3 regions of the Streptomyces sp. NBC_00354 genome follow, and region 2 is predicted to be linked to each of the others. Evidence: riboswitches for the same ligand, from Rfam matches in the RefSeq annotation. Region 2 holds a riboswitch; each other region holds the start of a gene.
What was found. A riboswitch is a leader RNA that binds a small molecule or an ion and turns the genes downstream of it on or off. The one in region 2 is predicted to bind cyclic di-AMP.
Positions count from the first base shown of each region.

Region 1: it holds a riboswitch for cyclic di-AMP, as region 2 does, so the genes downstream of both, OHT74_RS23405 (transglycosylase family protein) here and OHT74_RS07570 (LysM peptidoglycan-binding domain-containing M23 family metallopeptidase) in region 2, are expected to answer to the same signal.
Region 3: it holds a riboswitch for cyclic di-AMP, as region 2 does, so the genes downstream of both, OHT74_RS10450 (M23 family metallopeptidase) here and OHT74_RS07570 (LysM peptidoglycan-binding domain-containing M23 family metallopeptidase) in region 2, are expected to answer to the same signal.

Region 1 is NZ_CP107983.1:5,101,188-5,111,008, reverse strand. Features, by position in the region: gene OHT74_RS23420 (DUF501 domain-containing protein) at 1-232, opposite strand, end outside; gene OHT74_RS23415 (FtsB family cell division protein) at 306-794, opposite strand; gene eno (phosphopyruvate hydratase) at 920-2,206, opposite strand; gene OHT74_RS23405 (transglycosylase family protein) at 2,526-3,227, opposite strand; cyclic di-AMP (ydaO/yuaA leader) riboswitch at 3,230-3,401, opposite strand; gene OHT74_RS23400 (LysM peptidoglycan-binding domain-containing protein) at 3,684-4,706, opposite strand; gene OHT74_RS23395 (cytochrome P450 family protein) at 4,809-6,083, opposite strand; gene OHT74_RS23390 (globin domain-containing protein) at 6,214-7,422, shown strand; gene OHT74_RS23385 (nucleoside triphosphate pyrophosphohydrolase) at 7,443-8,468, opposite strand; gene OHT74_RS23380 (SurA N-terminal domain-containing protein) at 8,530-9,156, opposite strand; gene OHT74_RS23375 (YfhO family protein) at 9,349-9,821, shown strand, end outside.
Region 2 is NZ_CP107983.1:1,641,802-1,651,622, reverse strand. Features, by position in the region: gene shc (squalene--hopene cyclase) at 1-810, shown strand, start outside; gene OHT74_RS07590 (phosphorylase family protein) at 810-1,499, shown strand; gene hpnH (adenosyl-hopene transferase HpnH) at 1,505-2,533, shown strand; gene OHT74_RS07580 (aspartate aminotransferase family protein) at 2,530-3,912, shown strand; gene OHT74_RS07575 (tyrosine-protein phosphatase) at 3,958-4,779, opposite strand; cyclic di-AMP (ydaO/yuaA leader) riboswitch at 5,091-5,267, shown strand; gene OHT74_RS07570 (LysM peptidoglycan-binding domain-containing M23 family metallopeptidase) at 5,270-6,262, shown strand; gene OHT74_RS07565 (SGNH/GDSL hydrolase family protein) at 6,431-7,216, shown strand; gene OHT74_RS07560 (MBL fold metallo-hydrolase) at 7,397-8,596, shown strand; gene OHT74_RS07555 (ATP-binding protein) at 8,848-9,821, shown strand, end outside.
Region 3 is NZ_CP107983.1:2,379,566-2,389,386, forward strand. Features, by position in the region: gene OHT74_RS10410 (hypothetical protein) at 1-382, opposite strand, end outside; gene OHT74_RS10415 (hypothetical protein) at 382-789, opposite strand; gene OHT74_RS10420 (thymidine kinase) at 947-1,597, opposite strand; gene OHT74_RS10425 (alkaline phosphatase family protein) at 1,659-2,861, opposite strand; gene OHT74_RS10430 (DUF5998 family protein) at 2,861-3,466, opposite strand; gene OHT74_RS10435 (bifunctional acetate--CoA ligase family protein/GNAT family N-acetyltransferase) at 3,535-6,303, opposite strand; gene OHT74_RS10440 (HPr family phosphocarrier protein) at 6,489-6,770, shown strand; gene OHT74_RS10445 (GntR family transcriptional regulator) at 6,937-7,602, opposite strand; gene OHT74_RS10450 (M23 family metallopeptidase) at 7,804-8,598, opposite strand; cyclic di-AMP (ydaO/yuaA leader) riboswitch at 8,612-8,770, opposite strand; gene OHT74_RS10455 (M16 family metallopeptidase) at 8,955-9,821, opposite strand, start outside.

The DNA.
Region 1 (9,821 bases), 3.5 Mb from region 2:
CGAGCGTGCCGATCGCGGAGGCCGCGCGCGGGCAGGTGAGGTAGTACGTCGTCGGGAAGGGCGTGCCGTCGGGGAGGCGCGGGGCGGTCTCCACCACGTCCGGCTGGCCGCAGGGGCAGCGGTGGGCGATGGCGCGCAGCCCGCGCGGCGGGCGGCCGAGCTGCTGCTCGAACGCCTCGATGTCCGCGTCGGTCGGCTCGGTCCGGTCGGTCTGGGGCGGGGGCGTCTGCATGCCTGGAGGAAGTCTCTTCGTTCTCGTGGATGGGTGCGGTGCTCGGGTGCGGTACTCGGAGTGCCGTTGCTCGTCACTCGCCGGGGCGGTCGGCCTTGTCGACGCCGTCCCAGACGTTCGAGTACCAGGGCCGGTCAGATCCGGCCGTTCCGGTGCGGTGCCGATCGGCGGCCCCGGCCCCGGGGTCGGTCATGATGTAGCTGATCTCGCCCGGGCGGACGAAGTGCAGGTGCTTGCGCGCCTGCTGCTCCGCGTACGCGTTGTCCTGCCAGCGGGCCTTCTCGTCGCGGAGGCGTTCGAGGCGCCGGCTCGCGGCCTCGGCGGCCCGCTGCTGCTTCGCGATCTCCGAACGCTGGGAGACGTACTGGCGCATCGGATACGCGAGGGCGACGACCAGCGTACAGAGGACGAGCACCAGGAGCGCGGCCCGGCCGGTGAGCCGGCTGCGGCGGACCTGACGGCGCGTCTGCGAGCGGTAGACGTGGGCGGCGGTCCGCTCGCCGAGCTGCTTGAGCCTGGTCGCGGTGGAGAAGGTGGAGAACCGATCCCGGTTCCCGGCCATTGATCCCGCCTCCCCTTGTACGCGGTACGCACTACGCAATACGTCCCCGCACACGGTACGGGACCGAGTGCGGGGACGTACGGAGGCAAGAGCGTGGTTATCCCCTAGCCCTCAGCCCTCAGCCCTCAGCCCTTGAAGCGCGGGAAGGCGGAGCGGCCCGCGTACACCGCGGCGTCGTCGAGGATCTCCTCGATGCGCAGCAGCTGGTTGTACTTGGCGACGCGGTCCGAGCGGGCCGGGGCGCCGGTCTTGATCTGACCGCAGTTCACGGCGACGGCGAGGTCGGCGATGGTGACGTCCTCGGTCTCACCGGAGCGGTGCGACATCATGCACTTGAAGCCGTTGCGCTGGGCCATCTCGACGGCGTCGAGGGTCTCGGTCAGCGAACCGATCTGGTTCACCTTGACGAGCAGGGCGTTGGCGGAGCCCTCCTCGATACCGCGGGCCAGGCGCTCCGGGTTGGTGACGAAGAGGTCGTCGCCGACGATCTGGACCTTGGTGCCCAGCTTGTCGGTGAGGGTCTTCCAGCCGGCCCAGTCGTCCTCGTACAGCGGGTCCTCGATGGAGACCATCGGGTACGCGGAGACGAGCTCCTCGTAGTACTCGGTCATCTCGGCGGCCGAGCGGGACTGGCCCTCGAACTCGTACTTGCCGTCCTTGTAGAACTCGGACGCGGCGACGTCGAGCGCGAGCGCGATGTCCTTGCCGGGGACGTAGCCGGCCTGCTTGATGGCCTCGACGATGAGGTCGAGCGCGGCGCGGTTGGACTCCAGGTTCGGGGCGAAGCCGCCCTCGTCGCCCAGGCCGGTGGAGAGGCCCTTGGTGTGCAGGACCTTCTTGAGGGTGTGGTAGACCTCGGCACCCCAGCGCAGGGCCTCGGAGAAGGACTCCGCGCCGATCGGGGCGATCATGAACTCCTGGATGTCCACGTTGGAGTCGGCGTGCGACCCACCGTTGAGGATGTTCATCATCGGAACGGGCAGCAGGTGCGCGTTCGGACCGCCGAGGTAGCGGAAGAGCGGGAGGTCCGAGGCCTCGGACGCGGCGTGCGCGACGGCGAGGGACACGCCGAGGATGGCGTTGGCGCCGAGCGAGCCCTTGTTGTCGGTGGCGTCCAGGTCGAACATGGCCTGGTCGATCAGACGCTGCTCGGTGGCGTCGTAGCCGACGAGCTCCGGGCCGATCTGCTCGATGACGGCCAGGACGGCCTTCTCGACGCCCTTGCCGAAGTAACGGTTGGGGTCACCGTCACGGAGCTCGATGGCCTCGAATGCACCGGTGGAGGCGCCGGACGGAACTGCAGCACGGCCGGTGCTGCCATCGTCGAGGCCCACCTCGACCTCGACCGTGGGGTTGCCTCGGGAGTCCAGGATTTCCCGGGCTACGACGACGTCGATGGACGGCACGAGCATCTCCTTCTGGGATGTGACGCTGGGTGTGCGGTGGCATGTCAGGCCGTGGGATGGCCCCGCCGACTAGAGCCTAACCGGCTCCGGGCACTCGGCCAGCCGACCGCCCGCCTCCTGGGACGAAAAAGGGCCCGAATACCCGCCTTCCGGTACATAGGACTCTTGACCAAGGGGGGTCCCGGCCCGGTCCGGGGCGGGACCGGGAGGGGAACAGGAGGGGCTCGGGCCGGACAAACGCCGCCGCCCGGCGCGTGGGGGGAGACGCGCCGGGCGGTGGGGATGCTGCGTGTTGTGCTCGCTGCCGCAGTTGTTACGGCAGGGTTCAGCTGAGCTTCAGCTTCTGACCCGGGAAGATCAGGTCGGCGTCCGAGACGATGTCCTTGTTGAGCTCGAAGAGCTTCTCCCAGCCGCCCTTGACGCCGTTGGCCTCGGCGATGGTGCCCAGGGTGTCGCCGGGCTTGACCTCGTACGAGCCGTTGCCGGTCTTCGGGGCCGGGGCCTCGGAGCGCTCGGAGCGGGTCGTCGGAGCCTCGGAGCGCTTCGTCTCCTTCTTCGGCTCGGTCTTCTTCGGCTGGGTCTTCTTGGTCTCGGTCTTCTGCTCCGTCTTCTTCGGGGTGTCGGTCGTACCACCGCCGGTGTAGGAGGAGTTGGAGAGGCCGACGCCGCAGGACGGCCACGCGCCCTTGCCCTGGCCCTTGAGGACCTTCTCGGCTATGGCTATCTGCTGCGACTTGGAGGCCTGGTTGGCCTGCGCGGCGTACGCCTTGCCGCCGTACGCGGCCCAGGTGGAGGACGAGAACTGCAGGCCGCCGTAGTAGCCGTTGCCCGTGTTGATGGACCAGTTGCCGCCGGACTCGCACTGCGCGACGCGGTCCCACTCCGTGGAGGTGGCGGCGGAGGCCGAGCCGGCCGCCATGAGCGGGGCGGCGACGGCGACACCGGCGACGCCGGCGAGCGTGACGATGCGGGTGGTCCGCTGAATGGCCGTGGCGCGGCGGTGCTTGCCCTTGCCGGAAAGCAGCATGGAGTTCTCCTCACCGACGCCTGCGAGGTGAGCTGTCGGGTTCGGGCTGATGAGTGCCCGGCCGTGCGACGAGGCGCACGACTTAACCCCTAGCCGTTTCCGTGACCGTCTCTCAACGGCCGGTCCCGGCGCCTACCTTGGTTCCCCCGCTCCTGCCTTCGGCGCTTTACGCGACGACTGTTCCCTCCGGCCGCCGGCAGGATTCGGCGATGCGGTCGAAGGAGCCCGCGGTGGCGGGCGACTCAGAAGGTAGGCAGGTCTCTCCCCGATGTTCAACGAGGAACACCGGGGAGAAACGGCCCCTACTTGCGCTCCCTTTACGGCCGTTTGCGCAGGTGAGGACGGGGTTTGCGGAAGGCTCCAGGCGGGACACGCCAGTTGACCGGAAGAGACACATGTCTCACTTGCGGATAACGGACATTCAGCTCTTTATGGGTGTCCGAAGTGCCGCTATTCCTAGCTTAGATCCAGGTTCTGGCCGGGCTTGATCAGATCGGCGTCATCGCCGATGACCTGCTCGTTGGCGTGGTAGAGCGCGTTCCAGCCGCCCTTGAGCTTCTTGGCAGACGCGATGGTGGCCAGGCTGTCGCCCGCCTGGACCGTGTACGAGGGCGCCGACGCCCCCTCAGATGCGACGGGCAGCTCGAGGGCGGGCGTACCACGGTGCTTGCCGTTGCCGGAGGTGTCCGGGATGGCGCTCGGGTCGGTGGAGGCGCCCGGGGCACCCGGGGCCGCGGGGGCGCTGGGGTCGGCCGGGACGCCCGGAGCCTTCGGGTCCGCCGGGTTCCCCGGGGTCGTCGGCGCGGTGGGCGTCGTCGGGGCCGTGGGGGTACCCGGGTTCGCGGTCGGGTCGCCCGGGAGCACCGGGGCGGTCGGCGACGTGGACGGCACGTCCGGGTCGGGCATGACGGGCAGTCCGCTGTTCGGCGCGAGCGGCGCCGGCGGGAGCGTGAAGTCCGGGGCCGGAGTCGGGGTCGGGGCGCCGAAGTCCAGTGCCTTCGCTCCGGAGCCGCCCTTCGGGACCGAGTGGTCCGGGCGCGAGGGGCTCGGGGCGACGGGGCCGAGCGTGCCGGGCAGGCCCGGGTCCACGGTCGCGGCGGGGGCCTGCTGGGTCAGCCCGGCAGACTCCGAGCACTGCCCCCACGCCTGGGGGCCCTGGGTGCCCAGCACCCGCTCGGCGACGGCGATCTGCTGCGAACGGCTGGCGAGGTCGGGGCGCTCGGCGAAGTCGAGGCCGCCCGAGGAGTTCCACTGCTCCTGCGTGAACGAAAGTCCGCCGTACGACCCGCTGCCGGAGTTGGCGCTCCAGGAGCCGCCGCTCTCGCACTCGGCGACCTTGTCCCACGTGGAGGTGTCCGCCGCGCTCGCGCCGGTGGCGGCGAGCAGCGGCAGGGCCAAGGCGGAACCGGTGACTCCGGCGGTGACGACTATCGCGGGTACCTGGCGGGGGCGTCTGTGGCGGCCGTTCCCGGAACGCATGAGCTGCACCTTTCGCATAACGGCTGGGTAACGGCAGAACCTAGCCGTCTTAGCACGCTAGTAACAACTCTTGACGGGGGCTGACTTACGGTCAGGCGCCCTTCAGATGTTTCGGGCTGTGAACCTGACGGGAAGAGTGCGCAGGCCACGCATGATCAGACCCCCGCGCCAGCGAAGCTCGTTGGACGGAACAGCAAGTTCCAGATCCGGCAGACGCTTCAGCAAAGTCGCAAGCGCGGTCTGCCCCTCAAGTCGTGCGAGCGGAGCACCCAGGCAGTAGTGGATGCCGTGCCCGTAACCGAGGTGCTGGTTGTCGGTGCGGGAGAGGTCGAGGGTGTCCGGATCGACGAACCGCTCGGGGTCCCGGTCGGCCGCGGCGAGGACGACGAGCACCGGATCGCCGGCTGCGATGTCCTGGCCCCCGAGGGTCAGCGGCTCGGTGGCGAAGCGCCAGGTGGCCAGCTCCACGGGGCCGTCGTAGCGGAGCAGCTCCTCGATGCCGGTCTCCAGCAGGCCGCTCTCACCGGCGGCGAGGGAGTCCTGGAGACGGGTGCGCTGATCCGGGTTCATGAAAAGGGCATGTACCCCATTACCGATCAGATTGACCGTGGTTTCGAAACCCGCGAACAGGAGGATGAAGGCCATCGCCGTGGCCTCGGCCTCCGTCAGGTGGTCCCCGTGGTCGCTCGCGCGGATCAGGTCGGAGATGAGGTCATTGCCCAGATCATCCCTTTTGCGGTGGATGAGTTCACCGAGATAGGTCCGCATCTGCTTCACGGAGCGGGCGACCCCGCCGCGCGGGCCGCCGCCGTGGCGGATCATCATCCCGGCCCAGTCGCGGAAGTCGTCCTGGTCCTCGCGCGGTACGCCGAGCATCTCGCAGATGGCGTAGATGGGGAGCGGGAAGGCGAACTCGTGGATGAGATCCGCTTCCCCCTTGCTCACGAACTGGTCGATGAGGTGATCGGTCAGCTCCTGCACCCGCGGGGTGAACTCGGCCACCCTGCGCGGGGTGAACGCCTTCGACACCAGCCGCCGCAGCCGGGTGTGGTCCGGCGGGTCGATGTTGAGCAGATGCGTCATCAGCTCCGCCTTGCGCTCCCCCGGGATCCCGGTCTTGCCCTTGGCGTGGGCCGGCTCCGCGTGGTGCGCCGGGTTCTTGCTGAGCCGCTGGTCCGCGAGGGCCTGGCGGGCGTCGGCGTACCGGGTGACCAGCCAGGCCTCGACCCCGCTGGGAAGCTTGGTGCGGTGCACCGGGGAGTGCTCGCGCAGCCAGGCGTACGCCGGGTACGGATCGGTCGCGAACTCCCAGTCGAACAGGGTCGGACCCTGGGGAGGAGTGCTGTCTTCGGGGGCTGCGGAGGTCGGCTCGTGCACCCGCTGACCGTATCCCGCGGGCCGGCCGCCATCCCATATGGGTCGTTCGCCGCGGCTGTCCGTAGATCCGCCATCGCTTGACCTCGGGTTCCCCGGCCCTCCTACTTTCGGTTCTGTGGATGCGAGGATCTTGAAGAGCAGTTTCGCGGTGGTGGAGAGAAGGGCCGAGCACGCGGTCAAGTACTTCTACTCCCACCTCTTCTGGCACAACCCCGGGATCCGTGAGCTCTTCCCGGCCTCCGCCGAGGACATGGAACGCCAGCGCGACCGGCTCTTCGCCGCGCTGACCCACGTGGTCGCCCACATGGACGACGAGGGCCTCCTCCCCTATCTCCACGACTATCTCCACGACCTCGGCCGCGACCACCGCAAGTTCCTCGCCAGGCCCGAGCACTACGCGGCCGTCGGCTCCAGCCTGCTCGCCGCGCTCGCCCGGACCTCCGGCGAGGCCTGGACCCCGGGCGTGGAGAAGACCTGGTCCGAGGCGTACCAGGTGGTCGCCGACGCCATGATGGAAGGAGCCGCCGCGAGCGAGGACCCGCCGTGGTGGGACGCCGAGATCGTCCGCCACCTCCAGTACGGGGAGGACATAGGGGTGCTGACGCTGCGCCCGCACGCCCCGTTCCCCTATCTCCCCGGCCAGTACGTGAGCGTGAGCAGCGAGCGGGTCCCGACGACCTGGCGCACGTACTCCATAGGGAACGCCCCGCGCCCGGACGGCACCCTCGACCTGCACGTCAGCCGCATCGAGCACGGCCGGCTCAGCACCGCCCTGGTCCGCGAGGCCCGGCCCGGCGAGATGCTGCGGCTCGGCGCCGCCGGCGGGCAGCTGACCTTCCGCCGCGCCGACCGGCCGGTCAGCTTCATCGCGGCGGGCACCGGCTGGGCACCGATCCGGGCCATGCTGGAGGAGCTCGCCGGGCAGCCCCCCGACCAGGACGTACGGCTCTTCGTCGTCGCGCGGGACGCCGCCCACCTCTACGACCGGCCGCTGATCGACGAGTACGCCGCCGCCTTCGGCTGGCTCGGCGTCACCTACATCACGCCCGCCCCCGGGCAGCACCGCAACGAGGCCACCGGGCGGCTCGCGACCGCGCTCGGCCACCGGGCGCTCTGGCCCGACCAGGACGTCTACCTCAGCGGCCCGCCGCCGTTCATCGACGAGACCGCGTACCTGCTCCGGGAACTCGGCGCCCTCCCCGGCCGGATCTTGCACGACTCCGTACCCGCCGCCGGCACGGGCCACGGCCCGAACGGCCGGCCCCTGGGCTTCGGGGAGTGGTTCCTGAGCCGCCCCGCCCCGCACTGGCACAACCCGTCGGGCCGCGCGCCCCGGTAGGGCCCGTCTTCTGCCGCGGGCTACTCGCCGACGTCCTCGCCAATGCCCTCGCCGATGCCCTCGGCGGCGCGGATCGCGTCCCGGTAGACGCGGGCCGCGGCGCGCAGCGCGGTCTCCGGGTCGACGCCCGCCGCCTCGGCGCGCGCCGCCAGTTCCAGCAGTTCGTACCCGATGCCCTCGCCGCGGGGAAGCTCCACGGCCACGCCGCCCGTGCGGACCCGGCCGGCGAGCTTGGCCGCGAGCGCGAGACCGGGCTGGCCCAGCGGGATCCCGTCGGTGACCGACTCCCGCTGCTTCTCGACCGCCTTGGTGCGCTGCCAGTGCGCGCTGACGTCCTCCGGGGTCTGCGCGTCCGCGTCCCCGAAGACGTGCGGGTGCCGGTGGATCAGCTTCTCGACGAGGCTGCCGGCCACGTCGTCGATGGAGAACGGCTCGGCCCCGTCGCCGGGACGGCCTTCCTCGGCGATGCGCGCATGGAAGACGACCTGCAGGAGTACGTCGCCGAGCTCCTCGCGCAGCGCCTCCCGGTCCCCGTCCTCGATGGCCTCGACCAGCTCGTACGCCTCCTCCGTGGCGTACTTGACCAGTCCCTCGTGGGTCTGGCGCGAGGTCCAGGGGCATTCCCGGCGGACCCGGTCCATCACCTGGACGAGGTCGAGCAGGCGGGCGCCGGGCAGATCGTAGGAGCCGGGCAGCAGCTCGAGGTCGGGCATGTCGACGCGGCCGGAGCCGGCGAGCCGGGCCAGTCCGTCGGTGAGCCGCTGGTCGCCCTCGCCGCCCGGGATCACCACGACCGTGCGGCCCCCGGCGCAGGCCTCGACCAGCGCGTGCGCGTCCGGGGTCTCGTGCGCGACCTCGACGCCCGCCTCGCGCAGGTACGGCAGCTGCGGGTGGCCCGGGTCGGCGCACAGCACCCGGTCCGCGGCGTGCAGGGTCTGCCAGGCCGGCCAGGACAGCAGGCCGGGGGCGACCCGGTGGCTGGCGGTCAGCAGGACGATCCGGCCGGCGCCGGTGTCGTCGGCAGCGGCAGGATCGGCGGCGGGCACGGCGGGGGCGGGTTCGGCGGCGTGGTCATTCACCCTCCGAACCTACCTCCGGACGGGCGGCTCAGGCTCCGGCGGGGGCCTGCTCGGGCCGGGTCCGCTGGACGATCCACGGGGTGTCCTGGTCGCCGAGCACGATCTGCTGCGCGTCCCAGACGCCGTAGCGCGGGTTCACCTCGATGTGCAGCGCCTTCGCGGCGGACGCGAGCTTCTCGACCGCCTTGTCCTGGCTGCCGTAGTGGTCGAAGAGCTTGTCGCGCAGCAGCTTGAAGCGGGCGTCGGCGTCGAGCTGGCCGGGTGCCAGCTGGGCCTGCTCGAGGGCGGCCGCGGCGAGCTTCTCGCTGCCGCCGGCCTTCTCCAGCTGGGCCTTGCGGAAGTCCTGGACCTCCTTCTCGCCGACGCTCACGCCCGCCTCCTTCGCGGCGCGCTCCAGGACGACGGTCTGGATCATCTTGTTGAGCTTGACGCGCTCCAGGCCGGGTGAGGCCTGGATGAGCTGCGCGGCGGTCGGCCCGGACTCGTTCTGCGCCGCGCGGACGTCGCCCACCTGGGCCTGGAGCGCGGAGGTGGTGATCCGTTCGCCGCCGACGACGGCCGCGGTGCCGGGGCGGGCCTGACCCGAGCAGGCGGACAGCAGGGGGGCCGCCGCGAGCAGGGCGGCGGAGACGGAGAGCGCTGTGCGACGGTGCAAAGGAGCCTCCAGGGCCGGGAGATTGTGCGTCGGTGCACAAGGGCCGTGCGGTGATCGATGGTATGCAGTCAAGCTGATCCGAGCCACCGGTTCGACCAACGATTCCCGGGGTGTCGGGGTGCGCATCTGTTGATGTCACAGCCACCCGGCGGCAACCCTTTGGTCCACCGGCGCTGCCAAAGTCGGCCCACCATGTCGACACCGCACCGCTCGCCGCGCCGTCGGAGCCTGCACGGCTCGGCCCTCGCCGCCCTGATCACGGCGGTGGCCGTGTGCGCCGGGGACGCGGCCGCCCGCGTGTTCCCGTACGGGCACCGCCACCGCAGCATCAACGACCTCGGGAACCAGTTCGTCCCCTTCCACGCCCACCTGTGGGACCTCCTGCACGGGCGCGCGGAGGGCGGGCTGCTGCTCAACTGGCAGTCCGGCTACGGCACGAGCTTCCTGCCCGACGTCGGCACCTACCTCTCGAGCCCGTTCGCGGTGCTCGTCGCCCTGTTCCCGCGCGAGGACATCGACCTCGCCGTGTACGTGGTCACCGTGCTCAAGATGGCCGCCGCGGCGGCGGCGATGGCCTGGCTGCTGCGCACGCTGCACCGCGGGCCGTGGTGGGCGGCGGGGCTGCTGGCGGCCTCGTACGCGCTGTGCGGCTGGTCGGTGATCGA
Region 2 (9,821 bases):
GAGTTCCACAACGACACCTACCCCGACATCGACGACACCGCCGAGGTGGTCCTCGCGCTGCGCCGGATCAAGCACCCGGAGCCGGCCCGGGTCGAGGCGGCCATCGCCCGCGGAGTGTCCTGGAACCTCGGCATGCAGTCCGGGAACGGCGCCTGGGGCGCCTTCGACGCCGACAACACCAGCCCCTTCCCGAACCGGCTGCCGTTCTGCGATTTCGGCGAGGTCATCGACCCGCCGTCGGCCGACGTCACCGCCCACGTGGTGGAGATGCTCGCCGTCGAGGGCAAGGCCGCCGACCCGCGGACCCGGCGCGGCATCGCCTGGCTGCTCGCCGAACAGGAGTCCACCGGCGCCTGGTTCGGCCGCTGGGGCACCAACTACGTGTACGGGACCGGGTCGGTGGTCCCGGCCCTGACGGCCGCGGGCTTCGCCCCGGCTCATCCCGCGATCCGGCGGGCCGTGCGCTGGCTGGAATCCGTACAGAACGACGACGGCGGGTGGGGCGAGGACCAGCGCTCGTACAAGGACCCGGAGTGGGCCGGGAAGGGGGCCTCGACCGCCTCGCAGACCGCTTGGGCGCTCATGGCGCTGCTTTCGGCGGGAGAGCGCGACGGCAAGGCCGTCGAGCGGGGCATCGGGTACCTGGTGGAGACCCAGCGGGGGGACGGCTCCTGGGACGAGCCGTACTTCACCGGAACCGGCTTCCCCTGGGACTTCTCCATCAACTACCACCTGTACCGGCAGGTGTTCCCGCTCACCGCGCTCGGCCGCTACCTGTACGGGGAACCCTTCGCGCCCGGGGAGGCCTGATGGCCGACGCCGCCCGCGCCGACGGCCCCCAACGGTCCGAGCCGCCCGCACCGCTGCTGGTCGCCTGCGCCCTGCGCATCGAGCAGGCGGCCCTGCGCAGCGGCGGAGGCCGCGGCGCCGCCCGCACCGCACCCGGCTACTCCGTCCTGCGGACCGGCATGGGCCCGCGCGCCGCCGAGCGGGCCGTCGGCCGGGCGCTCGCCGAGCCGGGGCTGCACCGGGCCCCCGTCCTCGCCACCGGGTTCTGCGCCGGGCTGGTCCCCGGCATGAGCCCCGGCGACCTCGTCGTCGCCGAGGAGACCCGGGACCCGCGGGGCGCCGTCGCGTGCGCCGGCACCGCCCTGCTCGCCGAGGCACTGGCCCGGGCCGCTCCGGGCCGGACCGTGCACACCGGCGCACTGACCGGATCCGACCACGTCGTCCGCGGCCAGGAACGCGCCCAGCTGCGCGCCACCGGCGCCATCGCGGTCGACATGGAGTCCGCGGCCACCCTGTGGACGGCCACCCGGGCCGCCGCAGATGGCTGGAACCGTCCGGTTGCGGCCGTCCGGGTGATCGTGGACGCTCCGGAGCATGAGCTCGTCCGTATCGGCACGTTCCGCGGTGGAATATCGGCCTTCCGCGTATTGCGTGCCGTACTGCCCGCGTTTCATGACTGGCACCGTTCTTTGCTGCTCCCCAGGAGGTGAGCCAGATGGCCATGCCACTGCGACAGTCCATCAGGGTCGGGACGTATCTTCTCGAACAGAAGCTCCGCAAGCGTGAGAAGTTCCCGCTGATCGTCGAGCTGGAACCGCTCTACGCCTGCAACCTGGCCTGCGAGGGGTGCGGGAAGATCCAGCACCCGGCCGGCGTGCTCAAGCAGCGCATGCCGGTCGCGCAGGCCGTCGGCGCCGTCCTGGAGTCCGGCGCCCCCATGGTGTCCATCGCGGGCGGCGAGCCCCTGATGCACCCGCAGATCGACGAGATCGTCAGGCAGTTGGTGGCGAAGCGGAAGTACGTGTTCCTGTGCACCAACGCGATGCTGCTGCGCAAGAAGATCGAGAACTTCACCCCGTCCCCGTACTTCGCCTTCGCGGTGCACATCGACGGGCTGCGCGAACGGCACGACGAGTCGGTGGCCAAGGAAGGCGTCTTCGACGAGGCGGTCGCCGCCATCAAGGAGGCGAAGAGGCGCGGGTTCCGGGTCACGACCAACTCCACCTTCTTCAACACCGACACCCCGCAGACGATCATCGAGGTGCTCAACTACCTCAATGACGACCTCAAGGTCGACGAAATGATGATCTCGCCCGCCTATGCCTACGAAAAGGCCCCTGACCAGGAGCACTTCCTGGGCGTCGAGCAGACCAGGGAACTCTTCAAGAAGGCCTTCGCGGGCGGAAACCGGGGCCGCTGGCGGCTCAACCACTCCCCGCTCTTCCTCGACTTCCTGGAAGGCAAGGTGGATTTCCCCTGCACCGCCTGGGCCATTCCCAATTACTCCCTCTTCGGCTGGCAGCGCCCCTGCTATCTGATGAGCGACGGCTACGTGCCGACGTACCGGGAACTGATCGAGGAGACCGACTGGAGCAAGTACGGCCGCGGAAAGGACCCGCGCTGCGCGAATTGCATGGCGCACTGCGGCTACGAGCCCACTGCCGTCCTCGCCACCATGGGCTCCCTCAAGGAGTCCCTGCGCGCGGCCCGGGAGACGGTCTCGGGGAACCGGGAGAAGCAGTGACCGGCTTCGACCTCCGCGCCCTGCTGGACGAGCGGGGCGGGGAACGGTACGAGCTGCACACCAGGCACCTCAACCACCAGCTGCCCCGGATGCTGCACACGATCGGCTTCGACAAGGTCTACGTACGGGCCGAAGGCGCACACTTCTGGGACGCGGACGGCAACGACTACCTGGACATGCTGGCCGGGTTCGGCGTGATGGGCCTGGGCCGCCACCACCCGGTGGTCCGCCAGGCCCTGCACGACGTCCTGGACGCACAGCTCGCCGATCTGACCCGCTTCGACTGCCAGCCGCTGCCCGGGCTGCTGGCGGAGAAGCTGCTCTCGTACAGCCCGCACCTGGACCGGGTCTTCTTCGGCAACAGCGGCACCGAGGCCGTGGAGACCGCCCTGAAGTTCGCCCGGTACGCCACCGGGCGAACGAGGGTTCTCTACTGCGACCACGCCTTCCACGGGCTGACCACGGGTTCGCTCTCGGTCAACGGGGAGGGCGGGTTCCGGGACGGCTTCGCGCCGCTGCTGCCCGATACGAAGATCGCCCTCGGGGACCTGGCGGCCCTGGAACGGGAGCTGAAGCGGGGCGACGTCGCCGCCTTCGTCGTCGAGCCGATCCAGGGCAAGGGCGTGCTCGCGGCCCCGCCCGGGTTCCTGCTCGCGGCGCAGGAGCTGCTGCACCGGCACAAGGCACTGCTGATCGCGGACGAGGTGCAGACGGGGCTCGGCCGGACCGGCGAGTTCTACGCGTACCAGCACGAGCCGGGCGTGGAGCCGGACCTGGTGTGCGTGGCCAAGGCCCTGTCGGGCGGCTATGTGCCGGTCGGCGCGACCCTGGGCAAGGACTGGATCTTCAAAAAGGTCTATTCGTCCATGGACCGGGTGCTGGTGCACTCCGCCAGCTTCGGATCCAACGCGCAGGCGATGGCGGCCGGGCTGGCGGTGCTCTCCGTCATGGACGACGAGTCGGTGGTCGCGAACGCCCGCGCGATGGGCGACCTGCTGCGCGGCCGGCTCGCGGCGCTCGTGGACGAGTACGAGCTGCTCCACGAGGTACGGGGGCACGGCCTGATGATCGGCATCGAGTTCGGGCGGCCGTCCTCGCTGGGGCTGCGCAGCCGGTGGACCATGCTCCAGGCGGCCCGCAAGGGGCTCTTCGCCCAGATGGTCGTGGTGCCGCTGCTGCAGAAGCACCGGATCCTGACGCAGGTCTCCGGCGACCATCTGGAGGTCATCAAGCTCATCCCGCCGCTGATCGTGGACGAGCGGGACGTCGACCGGTTCGTCGGCTCCTTCCGCGCGGTCATGGACGAGGCGCACGGCGGGGGCGCACTGATGTGGGACTTCGGCAGGACGCTGGTGAAGCAGGCCGTCGCCGGCGGCTGACGGCCTGCTCCGCTGCCCGGTTTCCCGGTCGGGCTGTCGGCCGGGTTATCGGTCGAGCAGCTGCTCCCGCAGCCGGCCGAGGGTCTCGGGCGTGAGTCCGAGGCCCTCGGCGAGGTACCGGTCGACCCCGCCCCAGTGCTCGTCGATGGTGTCGAAGGCGGCCGTCAGGTACTCGGCGCGGGCGTCGAAGAGCGGGGCGAGCAGCTCCATCACCTCGGGGGAGCGGGCCTCGGGGGCGTCGCTGGTACGGCGCACCCGGTAGCGGCGGTGCGGGGCGTTGGACTCCAGGTAGTCCGCCACGATCGCCTCGCGCTCGACGCCCAGCGCGATCAGGGTGACGGCGATCGACAGGCCGGCCCGGTCCTTGCCGGCCGCGCAGTGCATGAGCGCCGGAATGCTGTCCTCGGCGAGGGCGTGCACGACCCGGCCGTGCTCGGCGGTGCGGTGCTCGATCATCGAGCGGTACGAGTTGGCCATCCGGGCGGCGCCCTTGCCCTCGCCCAGGATTCCGCGGAGCTGCTCGAGATCGCCGCCGCGGACCATCTTCCAGAATTCCTTGCCGTCGGCCGGATCCGACAGCGGGATGTTGACGTTCCGCACGCCGGGAAGCTCGACGTCGAGTCCCTCGAGGGCGTGGTCGGCGCCGTTGCGGAAGTCGAAAATCGTGTGGAGGCCGAGCGATGCGAGGAATTCTGCATCGGTTTCGGTGGCATGTGCCAGATGTCCGCTACGGAACAGTTTTCCTGGCTTGACCCTCCGCCCGTCGGCGGTCGGCAACCCGCCCACATCGCGGAAGTTGCGCACTCCGGCCAGCTCCGGCTCCGGAACGGGCTCCGTCCGCGGGGACTGGGGTATCTGCTGGGTCACGGGAACTCCTCCGCGTCGTCGTGAGATGTCCGAATTGCGCTACTTGAGGCCAACTTGCCGTCACTGGAGGCGAGATCGGGCGCAGCCCCGTGAGGCAGATCATACGGTGACCGTGAGTGCCTGATCGTCGAAGTCGAAAGGCCCGGCCGGGGCGGTTGTTGGCGGCGGGGAATGGACGGAGGGTGACCGGAATTCCGTCGAACTCCCCGTCCTGTGAATCCGTCAGGAAATTCGTGGCTTGTTCCGTGTGGCTCAACTCGATTACCTTCGCGATCGATCCGGATGGACCGCCGAATCCTGCCGCCGTCCGGAAACCGCACCCGACTATTCACGCGCGCGGCAGGAGCGGGGGAACCAGGTAAGCCGCTGTTCCCGATCTTTGTATCGGCGCAGCTCGGGGTGAAGCCGTACATGTTCCGTTCATGTGCGGCCGGACATCTCCAGTCCGAACCCGACAGCTCACCTCGCAGGCGACGGAGAGGAATTCGCCATGCCTGCAAAGGGTAAGCACCGCCGTCCCAAGTCCCGTTCCGTGGCGCGCGGCTTCGCCGTCGCAGGCACCGGTGGTGCGGCCCTCGCACTGCCGCTGCTGGGTGCCGTCGGCGCCCAGGCGGCCGGTGCCCCGGCCGTCGCCCCCGCCGCGGCTCCCGTGCAGGCCCCGCAGGTTCCGGCGGCGCTGCAGGCCGCGCCCGCCGCTGCCGCGCAGTCCGCGCCGGCCGTCTACACGGTCGTGCCGGGCGACTACCTCTCCAAGATCGCCCAGGACCGCCACCTCTCGGGCGGCTGGCAGCAGCTGTACGCCGACAACCGCGAGGCCGTCGGCACCAACCCGTCGCTGATCCACCCCGGGCTGAAGCTGACCCTCGGTGCGCAGGGCGAGGCGGCTCCGGCCGCGCAGGCTCCGGCCGAGAAGTCCGCTCCGGCTCCGGCGAAGAAGTCCTCGGCCTCGCCCTCGCAGGACAAGGGCTCCGCGGACGTCGCGCCGGCCCCTGCCGCCCCCGCCCCCGCGGCCGCAGCCGCCGCCGCGCCCGCCAAGAAGAGCACCGCCGCCAAGTCCGCCGCCGGTACGGTCAGCGCCGCCGGCTTCGTCGCCCCCGTCGGCGGAGGGATCTCCACCCAGTACAAGACCCCCGGCGCCATGTGGTCCAGCGGCTACCACACCGGTGTCGACTTCATCGCGAGCTCCGGCACCACCGTCCGGGCCGTGGGCGCGGGCACCGTGGTCTCCGCCGGCTGGGCCGGCGCGTACGGCAACGAGGTCGTCATCCGGCACGCGGACGGCAAGTACTCCCAGTACGGCCACCTGTCCCAGCTCTCCGTCTCGGCCGGCCAGAGCGTCACCGGCGGCCAGACCCTCGGCCTCTCCGGCTCCACCGGCAACTCGACCGGCCCGCACCTGCACTTCGAGATCCGCACCGGGCCGTCCTACGGCTCGGACATCGACCCGCTGGCCTACCTCCGCACCAAGGGCGTGAGCATCTGACGGCTCCCGCCGTCGGACAGAGGCAACCGGACTCGTGAGGCCGGGACCCGAGGGGGGTCCCGGCCTCACGCCCTGTTATTCCGTACCGACCAGGTGGTATAGATCACGGTCCGTCAACCCCTGCCTACGGTGGCGTAGGTCACGCGCCGGGGTGAAAGATGTGTTCTCGTGGCAGCGACGAAGACGACACTCAAGACCATCGGCTCGTACGCGGCGATCGGGGACAGCTTCACCGAGGGTGTGGGGGACCCGGGACCCGGGGAGACCTTTCTCGGCTGGGCGGACCGGCTGGCCGTACTCCTGGCCGATCAGCGCGAGGAAAACGAATTCCGGTACGCGAACCTGGCCGTGCGGGGGCGCCTCCTCGACCAGATCGTGGCCGAACAGGTCCCCCGGGCCAAGGAGCTCGCACCTGACCTGGTGAGCTTCTGCGCCGGCGGCAACGACATCATCCGGCCCGGCAGCGACCCGGACGACGTGGCGGAGCGGTTCGAGGCGGCCGTCGCCGACCTCACCGGAGCCGTCGGCCACGTCATGATCACCACCGGCTTCGACACCCGCGGCGTGCCGGTCCTCAAGCACCTCCGGGGCAAGGTGGCCACGTACAGCGCCCATGTGCGTGCCATCGCCGACCGCTACGACTGCCCGGTGCTCGACCTCTGGTCGCTGAAGTCCGTACAGGACCGGCGGGCTTGGGACGACGACCGGCTGCACCTCTCGCCCGAGGGGCACACCCGGGTCGCGCTGCGCGCCGCCCAGGTGCTGGGGTTCGAGGTGCCGGCCGACCCCGACCAGCCGTGGCCGCCGCAACAGCCGCGCGGCTCGGTGGACGTGACCCGGGACAACATCCAGTGGGCACGGGAGTACCTGGTGCCGTGGATCGGGCGGCGGCTGCGCGGGGAGTCCTCCGGGGACCACGTGGAGGCGAAGCGTCCGGACCTGCTGCCGCTGTAGCCCGGCGCAGGAGGGGCGGAGTGACGGGGCGGCGGGGTAGCCGAGTAGGAGAAGGGGACGGGGCAGGAGGACGGGGGCGCGCGGCGGAATCCTTCGGGGCCGGTGCGCGTTGGCATGGTGATAGACCGGAAACCAGTACGGCCTCTCACGCCCATCCGTCCCACCCTCCCAGGAGGCGCTTTGACCGGCTCCCGTCCCCTGCGTCCACGGCTGCGTGCCCTGCGGCCCGAAGCCTTCGGCGCGGATCCGTCCGGCGCACGCCTGGAGCGGATCCAGCGCTCGCCGAACTTCGCCGACGGTGTCTTCCAGAACCCGGTCGGGGCCCGGACCAGGCCTTCCGGCTCCATGATGGAGTTCGCCAAGATCTACTTCCACAAGGAGCAGCGGATCCGGCGCAACCCCGGAGCTCCCATCCCGGTCTACCCGACGACTCTCGCCGAGCTGGCGAAGCCGCCAGTCAGCGGGTTGCGCCTGACATGGATGGGGCACTCGGGCGTACTTGCGGAGATCGACGGGCGGCGGGTGCTGTTCGACCCGGTGTGGGGTGAGCGGTGCTCGCCCTTCCCGTTCGCCGGGCCCAAGCGGCTGCACCCCGTACCCGTACCGCTGGCCTCGCTGGGGCCGGTCGACGTCGTGGTGATCTCGCACGACCACTACGACCACCTCGACCTGCCGACCATCAAGGAGCTGGCCGGTACGGACACGGTCTTCGCCGTCCCGCTCGGCGTCGGCGCCCACCTGGAGCGCTGGGGGGTGTCGCCGGACCGGCTGCGCGAGCTCGACTGGAACGAAGGCACCAAGATCGCGGGACTCTCGCTGACGGCAACGCCGGCCCGGCACTTCTGCGGGCGCGGCCTGCGCAACCAGCAGAACACCCTGTGGGCCTCCTGGGTCGTCGCGGGCGACGAGCACCGGATCTTCCACAGCGGCGACACCGGCTACTTCCCCGGGTTCGGGGAGATCGGCGCCGAGCACGGCCCCTTCGACGCCACGATGATCCAGATCGGGGCCTACTCGGAGTACTGGCCCGACATCCACATGACCCCCGAGGAGGGCATGCGCGCCCACCTCGACCTCCAGGGTGGGATCCCCCACGGCACGATGCTGCCCATCCACTGGGGCACCTTCAACCTGGCCCCGCACCCGTGGGACGAACCCGGCGAGGGCACCGTGACCGCGGCCGAGGCCACCGGCGCGGCGATCGCGCTGCCGATCCCGGGCCAGCCGTTCGAGCCGGGCGACGCCGGTGCCCCGAGCGAGCCGTGGTGGCGCCCGTTCGTGGCGTCGGCCCCGCCCATGCCCGCCACACCGTCCCGCCCGGTCGCGATCGCGCGTCCGCCGGCCGCGGCGCACGAGGAACCGGAGGCCGTCGGCTCGTAGCGCGTGTCCGCCGGGCGCCGCTCCGGAGCAGCCGCCGGCACGGGGTGGTGCGTCGCGTACGGCGGCTGCGAACGTGCGCCCCCGGCGGATTCGGGCTGCCGTACGAGCGCTCCATCGGGAGCGGGAAGCAGCCCGGGCAAGTTCCCCAACTGGCTGTCAGGGGCGGGATCGTGCGGTCTAGCGTGGGTATCCGGTGATCAACACCGGGCCCCGGAACCCCCGGGGGCCCGGGCCCCACGTAGAGGACGCCGATGTCCGGACTCCGCGCCGCCCGCCACGCCCCGTCGAGACACGCCGTCACCGGTCCCGGCCGGCAGATACGCCCCCAGCTGCTCCGCGCCTCCCTGCTGCCGGCGCTCGCCGCGGCGCTCAGCGGAGCCGCCGCGGTGATCTTCACGCTGCAGCTCGGCGGGGGCGCGGGGGAGCGGGACGCCCGGCTGTGGCCGGTCCTGGCCGGCTGCGCCCTGCTCGTCGTCGGCGCACTGGCCGCCGCCCTGCTCGGGGCCCAGCGCTCCGCCAAGGCCGTCCGGGACCGCTGCGAGGCCCTGCGCCGCTCCAGCGTGCGCGGACGCCAGGAGCTGCGGACCGCCGCCGAGCGGCTGGAGCGGGGCGAGCCGCCGGTCCGCCCGGTCCGCGGCGGCCCGACGGGACCGCCGCCCGGCAGCGACCCGGATCGGGTGGACGAGTTCTGGCTGCTCTCCCAGGAGCTGCGCGGCGCCCGCGAACAGGCGCACACCACCCTCGTACGGCTGGCCGGGCCGGCCGCGCCGTCCGACAGCGACCGCAAGGTCGAGGTCTTCGTCAACCTCGCGCGCAGGCTCCAGTCCCTCGTGCACCGGGAGATCTCGCTGCTCGACGAGCTCGAGGACACGGTCGAGGACCCCGACCTCCTCAGGGAGCTCTTCCACGTAGACCACCTCGCCACCCGGATCCGCCGCCACGCCGAGAACCTGGCCGTGCTCGGCGGCGCCGCCTCCCGGCGCCAGTGGACCCGGCCCATCGACCTGAGCGAGGTACTGCGCTCCTCCGTCGCGGAGGTCGAGCAGTACACGCGGGTCAAGGTGGTACCCCCGGCGGGCGGCACCGTCCGCGGCCACGCCGTCGCCGACGTGGTGCACCTGCTGGCCGAACTCGTCGAGAACGCCACCGTGTTCTCGGCCCCCGACACCGACGTGGTGGTGCGCGCCGAACGGGTCACCGCGGGCATCGCCGTCGAGGTGGAGGA
Region 3 (9,821 bases), 740 kb from region 2:
AGCTCTTCTGCTCGATCTCGTCCTCGCTCGCGTGCGGATTGCCGTACGCGGCGTTCGCGACGACCTTGAAGGCCCCCTGGAGGTACTGCTCTTCCTCCCACACCGTGCCCGCCGCGATGCCGAGGTTCCCGGCGAGGGTGCTGGCGTTCTGTACGAGACTGCGCACGCCCCACTCCCAGCGCTCGCAGAAGTCCTCGAAGTCGGTGGACAGACCCATGTGTCCGGCCTCCATCCCCGTCATCGACAAGTCACTGAAACCGGCGCCCTGGGAGGCACCGGCCGCATCCCCCGACTCGCGCAACTCGGCGATGGCCTTGCGAAGACCGTCCTGGATGTTCTTGACGGCTGCCGGCGAGACCTCGAGGTCCCCGTCGCCGGCCATCAGACGGCTTCCGCACGGTCGGGCCCGGCGTCCACGGCGTACGCGTCCGCAACGATCCCCACGACCGGCGGGAACAGCATCGAACCGCCCTCATCCGCCACATCGACGGCTACCCCGGTCGGACCGTCGACCGTGGGAATCACCGCGTCGACGAGACGGGCACCCAGGATCGAGAGGTAGTCCCACTCATGGACCCCGGCACCGCGCTGCACGGCGAAACGCGCCAGCGCCTCCTCGTCCGTGAACGCGTAGATCCAGCGGACACCGCCCTGCCACCCGGACATCAGACCGCCGTCATCGCCCCCGGACAGCGGCACGAGCAGCGCAGTGCGGCGGAATTCACCCAGCAAACGACCCGAATGCCCAGATCCGCCCCGCATGGCGGCTATCTCCTCAGCCAGTCCCATCATGTCCCCTGTCCCCGATGGCAGTCAGCAGTCCCCGATTCGCACACGTTACTAAGAGGAACGCAGGGTTCAAACGGTTCCACCCCGGCCGATGGCCTGCCCCCGCCAGGAGGCCTGCCATCGGTTCGGTGCCGGGCGCGCCGCTGCGACCAGCGGGTCAGGCGTGGTTGACGGGGAGGACGTCCGGGGAGAGGGCACCGGCGTGGGCCGAGGCCGAGGTCATCCGCTTGCGGTGGTGGCGGCGGCAGAGGACCTCGTAGCCGATCTCCTCCGGGGAACGGTTGACGTCGCCGACGACGACCTGCTCGCCCTCCACGACCATCTCACCACCCACCGTGCGGGCGTTGTGCGTGGCACGGGCCCCGCACCAGCACATCGCCTCGACCTGGAGGGTCTCCAGCCGGTCGGCCAGCTCGATCAGCCGCTGCGAGCCCGGGAACAGCTTGGTACGGAAGTCTGTCGTGATACCGAAGGCGAAGACGTCCAGATCGAGGTCGTCCACCACCCGCGCCAGCTGGTCGATCTGCTCGGGCGCCAGGAACTGCGCCTCGTCCACGATCACGTAGTCAACCCGGTCGCCCTTGGACATCTGCCCCACCAGGTACCCGTAGAGATCCAGGCCGGGGGCCGCCTCGACCGCCTCCGTCACCAGTCCCAGGCGCGAGGAGAGCTTGCCCTGCCCCGCCCGGTCGTCCCGGGTGAAGATCACGCCTTGGAGCCCACGAGCGGACCGGTTGTGGCCGATCTGGAGAGCCAGAGTGCTCTTTCCGCAGTCCATCGTTCCGGAGAAGAACACCAGCTCGGGCATGGGAAGTACGGGACCTTTCGGGTCGTGGGCGGCAGGCAGGGGCGGAGGAGGAAGGGGTCGGTCAGGTGCGGATCTCGAGCAGCGGGACGAGCTGCTCGGCGGCGGTCATGGAGCCGTGCATGCCGACGAGGGCGGACTCGTTGGGCTCCTTGCGCGAGGCGGTGATGGCCACATCGGCCTGGGCGGCCGCGACCACGTCGCCGATCCGGCCGAGCACGCGCTCGTCGCACTCCCCCGGCGCGCCGAACCAGCCCAGCTCCAGGGCTTCTTCACGGCTCGCGATCCAGAACCGGTCGCCCAGCACCTCGCGCCACACCGTCAGGACGTCGGCCTCCGCGCCCGGTACGGCGTACACGTGCCGGGCCCGGCCCTCGCCGCCGAGCAGGGCCACGCCGGCGCCCAGCTCCCAGTCCTCGTCGAAGTCGATCCGGGAGTCCTCGTCGAAGGGGACGTCCACCATGCCGTGGTCGGCGGTCACGTACAGCGCGGTGCGCGGCGGGAGTTGCTCGGCGAGCCGCTGCACCAGCCGGTCGACGTACATCAGCTGGCCGCGCCAGGCGTCGGAGTTCACGCCGTGCCGGTGGCCGGCCCCGTCGAGCTCGCTGAAGTACGTGTACACCAGGGAGCGGTCGCCGGCCGCGAGGCGCTCGGCCGCGAGGTCCATCCGCTCCTCGCCGGTCATCCGGCCGAGGAAGGTGCCGCCGCTCAGCGCGATCTTGGTGAGCGGGGTGGTCTGGAAGGCGGGCGAGGACACCTGGGCCGTGGCCACCCCCGCCTTGTCGGCCTGCTGGAAGACGGTCGGGTACGGCTGCCAGGGCTTCGGCTGGGTCCAGGGGTACCAGCGGAGCTGGTTCATGAGTTCGCCGGTGGCCGGATTGCGCACGGCGTAGCCGGGCAGGCCGTGCCGCGCGGGCGGCAGGCCGGTGCCTACGGAGGCCAGCGAGGTGGCGGTGGTCGCCGGGAAGCCTGCCGTTATCGGCCGGCCGGTGCCGCCGCGCGAGCTGCCGAGGAGCGAGGTCAGGTACGGGGCCTCGTCCGGGTGGGCCTTGATCTGCTCCCAGCCCATGCCGTCGACCAGGAACACGCAGTTCCGGTCGGCCGGGGTCAGCTCGGCGATGGCGGCGGTGAACCCGGGGACGCCCTGGCCGGCCACGAGGGTCGGCAGCAGGTCGGCGAGCGAGCCGGTGCCGTACTCCGGCACGGGGGCGCCGGCCAGGTCCAGCAGCTCCGGCTCGTCCCAGTTCGACGGTGCGGAGTAGGCCATCAGCGGGCGGAGGTGGAGGTGGCTGCCGTTGCCTCGCTGAGGGCCTGCGCGAAGACGAGGGTCTGGCGGACCGCCTCCGGGCCGTCGCCGGCCTCGCTCACGCGCAGGCTGAGGTCGTCGGCGGTGGAGTTGCCGGTGTAGCCGTGGTCGGAGTCGCAGTTCGGGTCGCCGCAGGCGGCGGGCTCCAGGTCGATCCGCGAGACCGCGCCCCAGCCGATGGTCAGGACGACCTCGCGGGGCAGGGTGCCGGGGGTGTACGACTCGGGGTTGGCGACGACGCGGCTGAGCACCACGGAGGAGATCGCGCCGATCTTGACCGACTCGGTCGAGGTGGTCGCGTACGGGGACGGGGACCCGGCGTCGGCGGCCTGCTCGTCGGTGTGGCTCACGATGAAGCGGTTGCCGGTCAGGACCAGGACGGTGACGTGCCGGCGCACCTCGTTGGAGTCGAAGGTCGTCTCCTGGTGGACCAGGTACGACGAGATCGGCTCGCCGCCCACCGCGGCCTCCACGGCCTCGGCCACGAGGGCCGGGTAGTAGCCGCTGCGCTCGATCGCCGTGCGCAGCCCCTGGGTCGTCGTACCGGATTTCGCCATGGGGTCCATCCTAAGGCCCGTACGGGGCACCCCGGGCGCCCAAGGGCCTGCCTTCCGGACCGGGCCCTCGGACCGGCTCAATAGCTGGGGAGTGTCCGGGGGCCGAGATCGGTGCGGGCGGGCGGGTGGGCCACCCGGACCGTGGCGCTGAGCACGGAGAGGCCCTCCGTGGCGACGACGACGGGCTCGAGGGTGACTCCCACCACTTCGGGGTGGTCGTCCACGAGCCGGGACAGCCGGAGCAGGAGCTCCTCGAGGGCCGGGGTGTCGACGGGGTCGCTGCCGCGCCAGCCGAAGAGGAGGGGAGCGGTCCGGATGGACCGGATCAGCCCGGCGGCGTCCCGCTCGGTGGCCGGGACGAGCCGGTGGGCGGTGTCGCCGAGCAGCTCGGAAGCGACGCCGGCGAGCCCGAAGGACAGGACGGCGCCGGCCGCGGGGTCGATGACGGACCTCACGACGGTGTCGACCCCGCGGGGCACCATGGCCTGGACGACGGGGAGCAGCTCGCCGGGCGTCCCGAGGAGGTCGGTGAGCTCCTCGTACGAACGGCGCAGATCGGCCTCGCCTCCGAGGTCGAGGCGTACGCCGCCGAGGTCCGCGCGGTGGCGCAGGTGCGGGGCGGTGGTCTTGAGGGCGACCGGGTAGCCGAGGGCCCGGGCGGCCCTGACCGCGTCGTCCGCGGTGGGCGCGGGCAGGGTGGGGAGCACCCGGATCCCGTACCGGGCGAGCAGTGCGACGGCGTCGGCCTCGGTGAGGGTGAGGACGGCGTCGCCGGCATCGGCCAGGAGGCCGGCGAGCTGGGCGGCGGCTCCGGCCTCGTCGATGTCCTCGTACTCGGGCACCTGCCCGGCCTCGGCGTTGGCCCGCCGCCACTGCCCGTACCGGACGGCCTCGGCGACGGCCCGTACCGCCCTCTCGGCTGCCGGATACGCCGGAATCCGCACGTCCGTTCCGGCCCCGCCGGCGTTCGAGGCACGGAGGCGGGGGGACAGGGCCCCCGGAAGCGGCGCCGCACCCAGGCCCGCCGGGGAGAGGGCGTCGACGAGCTCCGCCAGCTCCACGTGGACTACGGCCACCGGCTTGCCGGGATGCCCGGCCACCGCACCCCGAAGGGCCTCGGCCAGGTCGTCCTGCGGCTCCTGCTCGTTCACCCACGGAATCACGGTGACGATCACCGCATCGTTCTCGGCGGAGGCCAGCGCCGTGCCCAGCGCCTCCCGGAAGTCCTCCGGCGTCGCCGCCGTGGTCAGGTCCAGCGGGGCCCCCGGCCGCAGCCTCTGCGTGAGGCAGGCGTCGTAGGTGAGGACACCCAGCGACTCCGAGTTCCCGAGGATCGCCACGCGCGGCCCGGCCGGCAGCGGCTGCGAGGCCAGCAGCAGCCCGACGTCCACCAGCTCCGTCACGGTGTCGACGCGGATCACCCCGGCCTGCCGGAGCAGCGCCGAGACCGTGGCGTCCGGGAGCCTGGTCCCCGGGACCACGTGCCCGGCCGGGGTGTGGCGGCCGCCCTTCGCGACGACCACCGGCTTCACGGCTGCCGTCCGCCGCGCGAGCCGCGTGAACTTCCGCGGGTTGCCCAGGGTTTCGAGGTACATCAGCGCGACGTCGGTGGCCTCGTCCTCGTACCAGTACTGCAGGATGTCGTTGCCGGAGACGTCCGCCCGGTTGCCCGCCGAGACGAAGGACGACAGGCCCTCGCCGCGCCGCAGCAGTGCGGAGAGCAGCGAGATGCCGATCGCCCCGGACTGGGTGAACAGCCCGATGCGGCCCCGGATCGGCGCGGGCGCCGGGGTCAGGGAGGCGTTGAGTCCGACCTCCGGCGCGGTGTTGATCACGCCGTACGCGTTCGGCCCGATCAGCCGCATCCCGTACGAGCGCACCTGGCGCACCAGTTCGCGCTGCCGGTCGAGCCCGGCGGCGCCGCTCTCCCCGTAGCCGGCGGAAAGCACCACCAGCCCCTGCACCCCGTGCTCCCCGCACGCGGCCACGGCCTCGGGGACGCGCTCGGCGGGGATCGCGATCACCGCGAGGTCGACCGGGGAGTCGATGTCGCCGAGCGCGCGGTAGGCCCGTACGCCGTCCAGCAGGTCGGTGGTGACGGCCTCGTTCACGGCGTACAGGTGGCCTTGGAAGCCGCCGTCGCGCAGGTTCCGCAGGGCCGCCGCGCCGACTCCCCCGCCGGAGCGGCTGACTCCGATCACCGCCACCGAACCGGGGGCCAGCAGCCGCTGCACGGAGCGGGCCTCGGCGCGCTGCTCGCGGGCGCGCTGCACGGCCAGGGACTCTGCGGTGGGTTCGAGGTCGAGGGTGAGGTGGACGGAGCCGTCCTCGAAGCTGCGCTTCTGCTGGTAGCCGACGTCGGTGAAGACCTTGATCATCTTGCTGTTGGCGGGCAGCACCTCGGCCGCGAACCGGCGGATGCCCCGCTCCCGGGCGACCGCGCCGATGTGTTCGAGGAGGGCAGAGGCGACCCCGCGGCCCTGATGGGCGTCCTGGACGAGGAAGGCCACCTCCGCCTCGTCGGCGGGGGCGGAGGCGGGCCGGCCGTCGGGGCCGATCCGGTCGTAGCGGACGGTGCCGATGAACTCCTCGCCGATGGTCGCCGCGAGGCCGACCCGGTCCACGTAGTCGTGGTGCGTGAAGCGGTGCACGTCGCGGTCGGACAGCCGGGGGTAGGGCGCGAAGAAGCGGTAGTACTTCGACTCGTCGGAGACCTGCTCGTAGAAGCTGACCAGCCGGCCCGCGTCCTCCGTGGTGATGGGCCTGATCCGGGCGGTGCCGCCGTCGCGCAGGACGACGTCCGCTTCCCAGTGGGCCGGGTACGAGGGGTCCGACGCGGTGGTCATGCGGCGATCTTAAGGCCAGGACAGGCCGGACAGCCCCTGCGCGGCGCGCGAGGCAAGTAGGGGCAAATGAGTGCAAGCTGGGGTAGGTCGAACGGCGGAGGATCCGGGCCGAAGGTCGGTCGGAGCATTCGAGGCGTCGTGAGAGACTGGTCTAGACAACCGTAAGAACCCTGAAGGGCATCACCATGGCAGAGCGCCGCGTCAACGTCGGCTGGGCCGAGGGCCTGCACGCTCGTCCCGCCTCGATCTTCGTCCGCGCGACGACCGCTTCCGGCGTCCCGGTGACCATCTCGAAGGCCGACGGGAACCCCGTCAACGCCGCGTCCATGCTCGCGGTGCTGGGCCTGGGTGCCCAGGGCGGCGAGGAGATCATCCTCGCGTCCGACGCCGAGGGCGCCGAGGCGGCGCTGGACCGCCTCGCGAAGCTGGTCGCCGAGGGTCTCGAGGAGCTCCCCGAGACCGTCTGACCCTTCGGGTTCGCCCCGGGCATGTGACGAAGCCGCGGCCGCCGGAATTCCGGATGCCGCGGCTTCGCCGTTTTCAGGAATTCCATCGTCCGCGCCGGGCGAGCGCGAATGCACTGCCAATGTGCCGTGAATTAGGCCGCCGCTCCACATTAATACGCGCTATTTGTTAATGCGGACCGCTCGCCATGTTTACGGGATGTTGCGAAGTCCTCACGCGCAGACGGTGCGCCCCGGCCGCCCGGTCCGCGTGGATCGCCGTGAGCGCCCGCGCCCGCTCGGCGTCCCCGCGCGCCAGCGCGTCCACGATCGCCCCGTGCTCCGCCCAGGACTCCACGGGCCGGGCCGGCGCCTCCACGGCGTACATCCACGCGATCTTGTGCCGCATCTGCGTGAGCAGCGCGATCAGCCCGGGGCTGCCGGAGGCCTGGGCGAGCGTCTCGTGGAACCAGCCTCCCAGGGACCGCAGATCCTCCCCTTGACCCCGCCTGGCCCGCTCCTGGCCCAGCCTGACCAGCCCGCGCAGCACCTTGAGGTGGGCCTCGGTCCGCCGGCGGGCGGCCCGGGCCGCTGCCAGCGGCTCGATCAGCATCCGCAGTTCCAGGAGGTCGGCCGCCTCCTGCTCGGTGGGCTCGGCAACGCAGGCACCCGCATGCCGCCGGGTGGTGACGAAGCCCTCGGACTCCAGGGTCCGCAGCGCCTCACGGACCGGGACGCGGGAGACCCCGTACCGGCGGGCCAGCAGCTCCTCGGTCAGCCGGCCGCCCGGCTCGAAGACTCCGGAGACGATGTCGTCGCGGATTGCCGTGCATACCGCGTGCGCAGGAATACGCAAGTCCGGACCTCCGCCTATTTCCGACTGTCGACGCCATTGCCGCGACCGTGCTGGGATCGTACTGGGACTCTATTGCAACACGCGATGTTTTCCGAGCGCAGACGGAAATCGCGAATATTTACAGCCACAATGCGGCCGCTTGCGGCCACAACGCGAAGGCCCCGGCTCGGGGAGCCGGGGCCTTCGGTGAAGTGCTGCGGGTCAGACGTCGACGCCGTGGTTGCGCAGGTACGCGACCGGGTCGATGTCCGAGCCGTACTGGGAGCCGGTGCGGGCCTCGAAGTGCAGGTGCGGGCCGCTGGAGTTGCCGGTGGAGCCCGACAGGCCGATCTGCTGGCCCGGGGTGACCTGCTCGCCGACGGAGACGCTCAGCGAGGTCATGTGGCCGTACTGGGTGTAGGTGCCGTCGTTGTGCTTGATGACGACGTTGTTGCCGTACGCCCCGCCCCAGCCGGCCTCGACCACGGTGCCGGAGCCCACCGCGTGCACCGAGGTGCCGGAGGCCGCGTGGAAGTCGATGCCGGTGTGGCTGCCGGAGGACCACATGCCGCCGCCCGCGTGCCACTGGGTGCTGATGTAGGAGCCGTCGACGGGGGCGACGAAGGTGTTGAGGCGCTTGCGCTCCTCCTCGCGGGCGGCGCGCTCGGCGGCCTCGCGCTCGGCCTTCGCCTTCTCCTCGGCCTTCTGCTTGGCCTCGGCGGCGCGCGCCGCAGCGTCGGCCTCCGCCTTCGCCTTGGCGGCCGCGGCTTCTGCCGCGTGCTCCTGGGCCTCGGCCTGGGCCTCGATCTGGACGGGAAGGTCCTCGGCCGTCACGACGGCGTTCAGGCCGGTGTCCTCCATGGAGGGGGCCTTGTCCGACGCGGCGAACGCCGGGCCTGCGAGGGAGCCGACGACACCGGTGGTGGCGAGGGCGGCGATGCCGGCGTAGCCGGCGGTCTTGCGGCTCAGACGACTGGAACCACGGTGCTTACCGGCGGCACGACTGCCAAACGCCATGAAGGGGCTGATCCTTTCCTTCCTTCTCGCCTACCGGGTTAGCTGACGGGTTCGGAGCAGGAAGGTCTCCTACGGGCCCCCTCTGACGAGGCGGTCCGATTCACCCCAGGGACACATGTGGGTCCCCGGCTCCCCAGGCTCGCGCCTGACGGGGACTCGGCGATCGCTGCCCGGTGCCGCGGATGCGGCGCGTACAACTGACGGACAGCACGGCCGACGCTAGGCGGATCATCAGTCAATCGCCAAACAGACACGCCTTTTTGTTGCGTACGCCACACCGCATACAAGCAACCTCTCCACTAAACAGACAAAAGGGGCTCCGGTGGACAAGCCGCTGGAGCCCCTTGGGATGTCCGTCAGTTGGTGACGACGGTGACCTCACCGATCCCGAGCGCCCGCACCGGCGCCTCGATCTGCGAGGCGTCGCCCACCAGCACGGTGACCAGGCGGTCCACCGGGAAGGCGGCCAGGACGGCCGACGTCGCCTCCACCGTGCCCGTTTGGGCCAGCTGCGCGTACAACCGGGCCTGGTAGTCGTCCGGGAGCTCCTGCTCGACCTGGTCGGCGAGCGTGCCGGCGACGGCCGCGGCCGTCTCGAACTTCAGCGGGGCCACGCCCACCAAGTTCTGCACCGCCACGTCCCGTTCGGCGTCGGTCAGGCCGCCCTCCGCGAGGGTGCGGAGCACCTTCCAGAGGTCGTCGAGCGCCGGGCCCGTGTTGGGGGTGTCCACGGAGCCGCTGATGGCGAGCATCGAGGCGCCCTTGCCGTCGGCGGTGGAGCGCAGCACCTGGCCGAAGGAGCGCACGCCGTACGTGTACCCCTTCTCCTCGCGCAGCACCTTGTCCAGTCGCGAGGTGAGGGTGCCGCCCAGGCAGTACGTGCCGAGCACCTGCGCCGCCCAGACCCGGTCGTGCCGGTCCGGCCCGATCCGGCCGATGAGCAGCTGCGTCTGGACCGCGCCGGGCCGGTCCACGATGACCACGCGGCCGCTGTCGTCGGCGGTCACCGGCGGCACCGGGAGCGCCGCGGCGGTGTTGCCGGTCCAGGTGCCCAGGGTGTCGGCCAGTACGGCGTCCAGGTCGATGCCGGTCAGGTCGCCGACGACCACCGCGGTGGCGGTGGCGGGGCGTACGTGGGCCTCGAAGAAGGCACGCACGGCCGCGGAGTCGATCCGGGCGACCGTCTCCTCCGTGCCCTGGCGCGGGCGGGACATCCGCAAGGT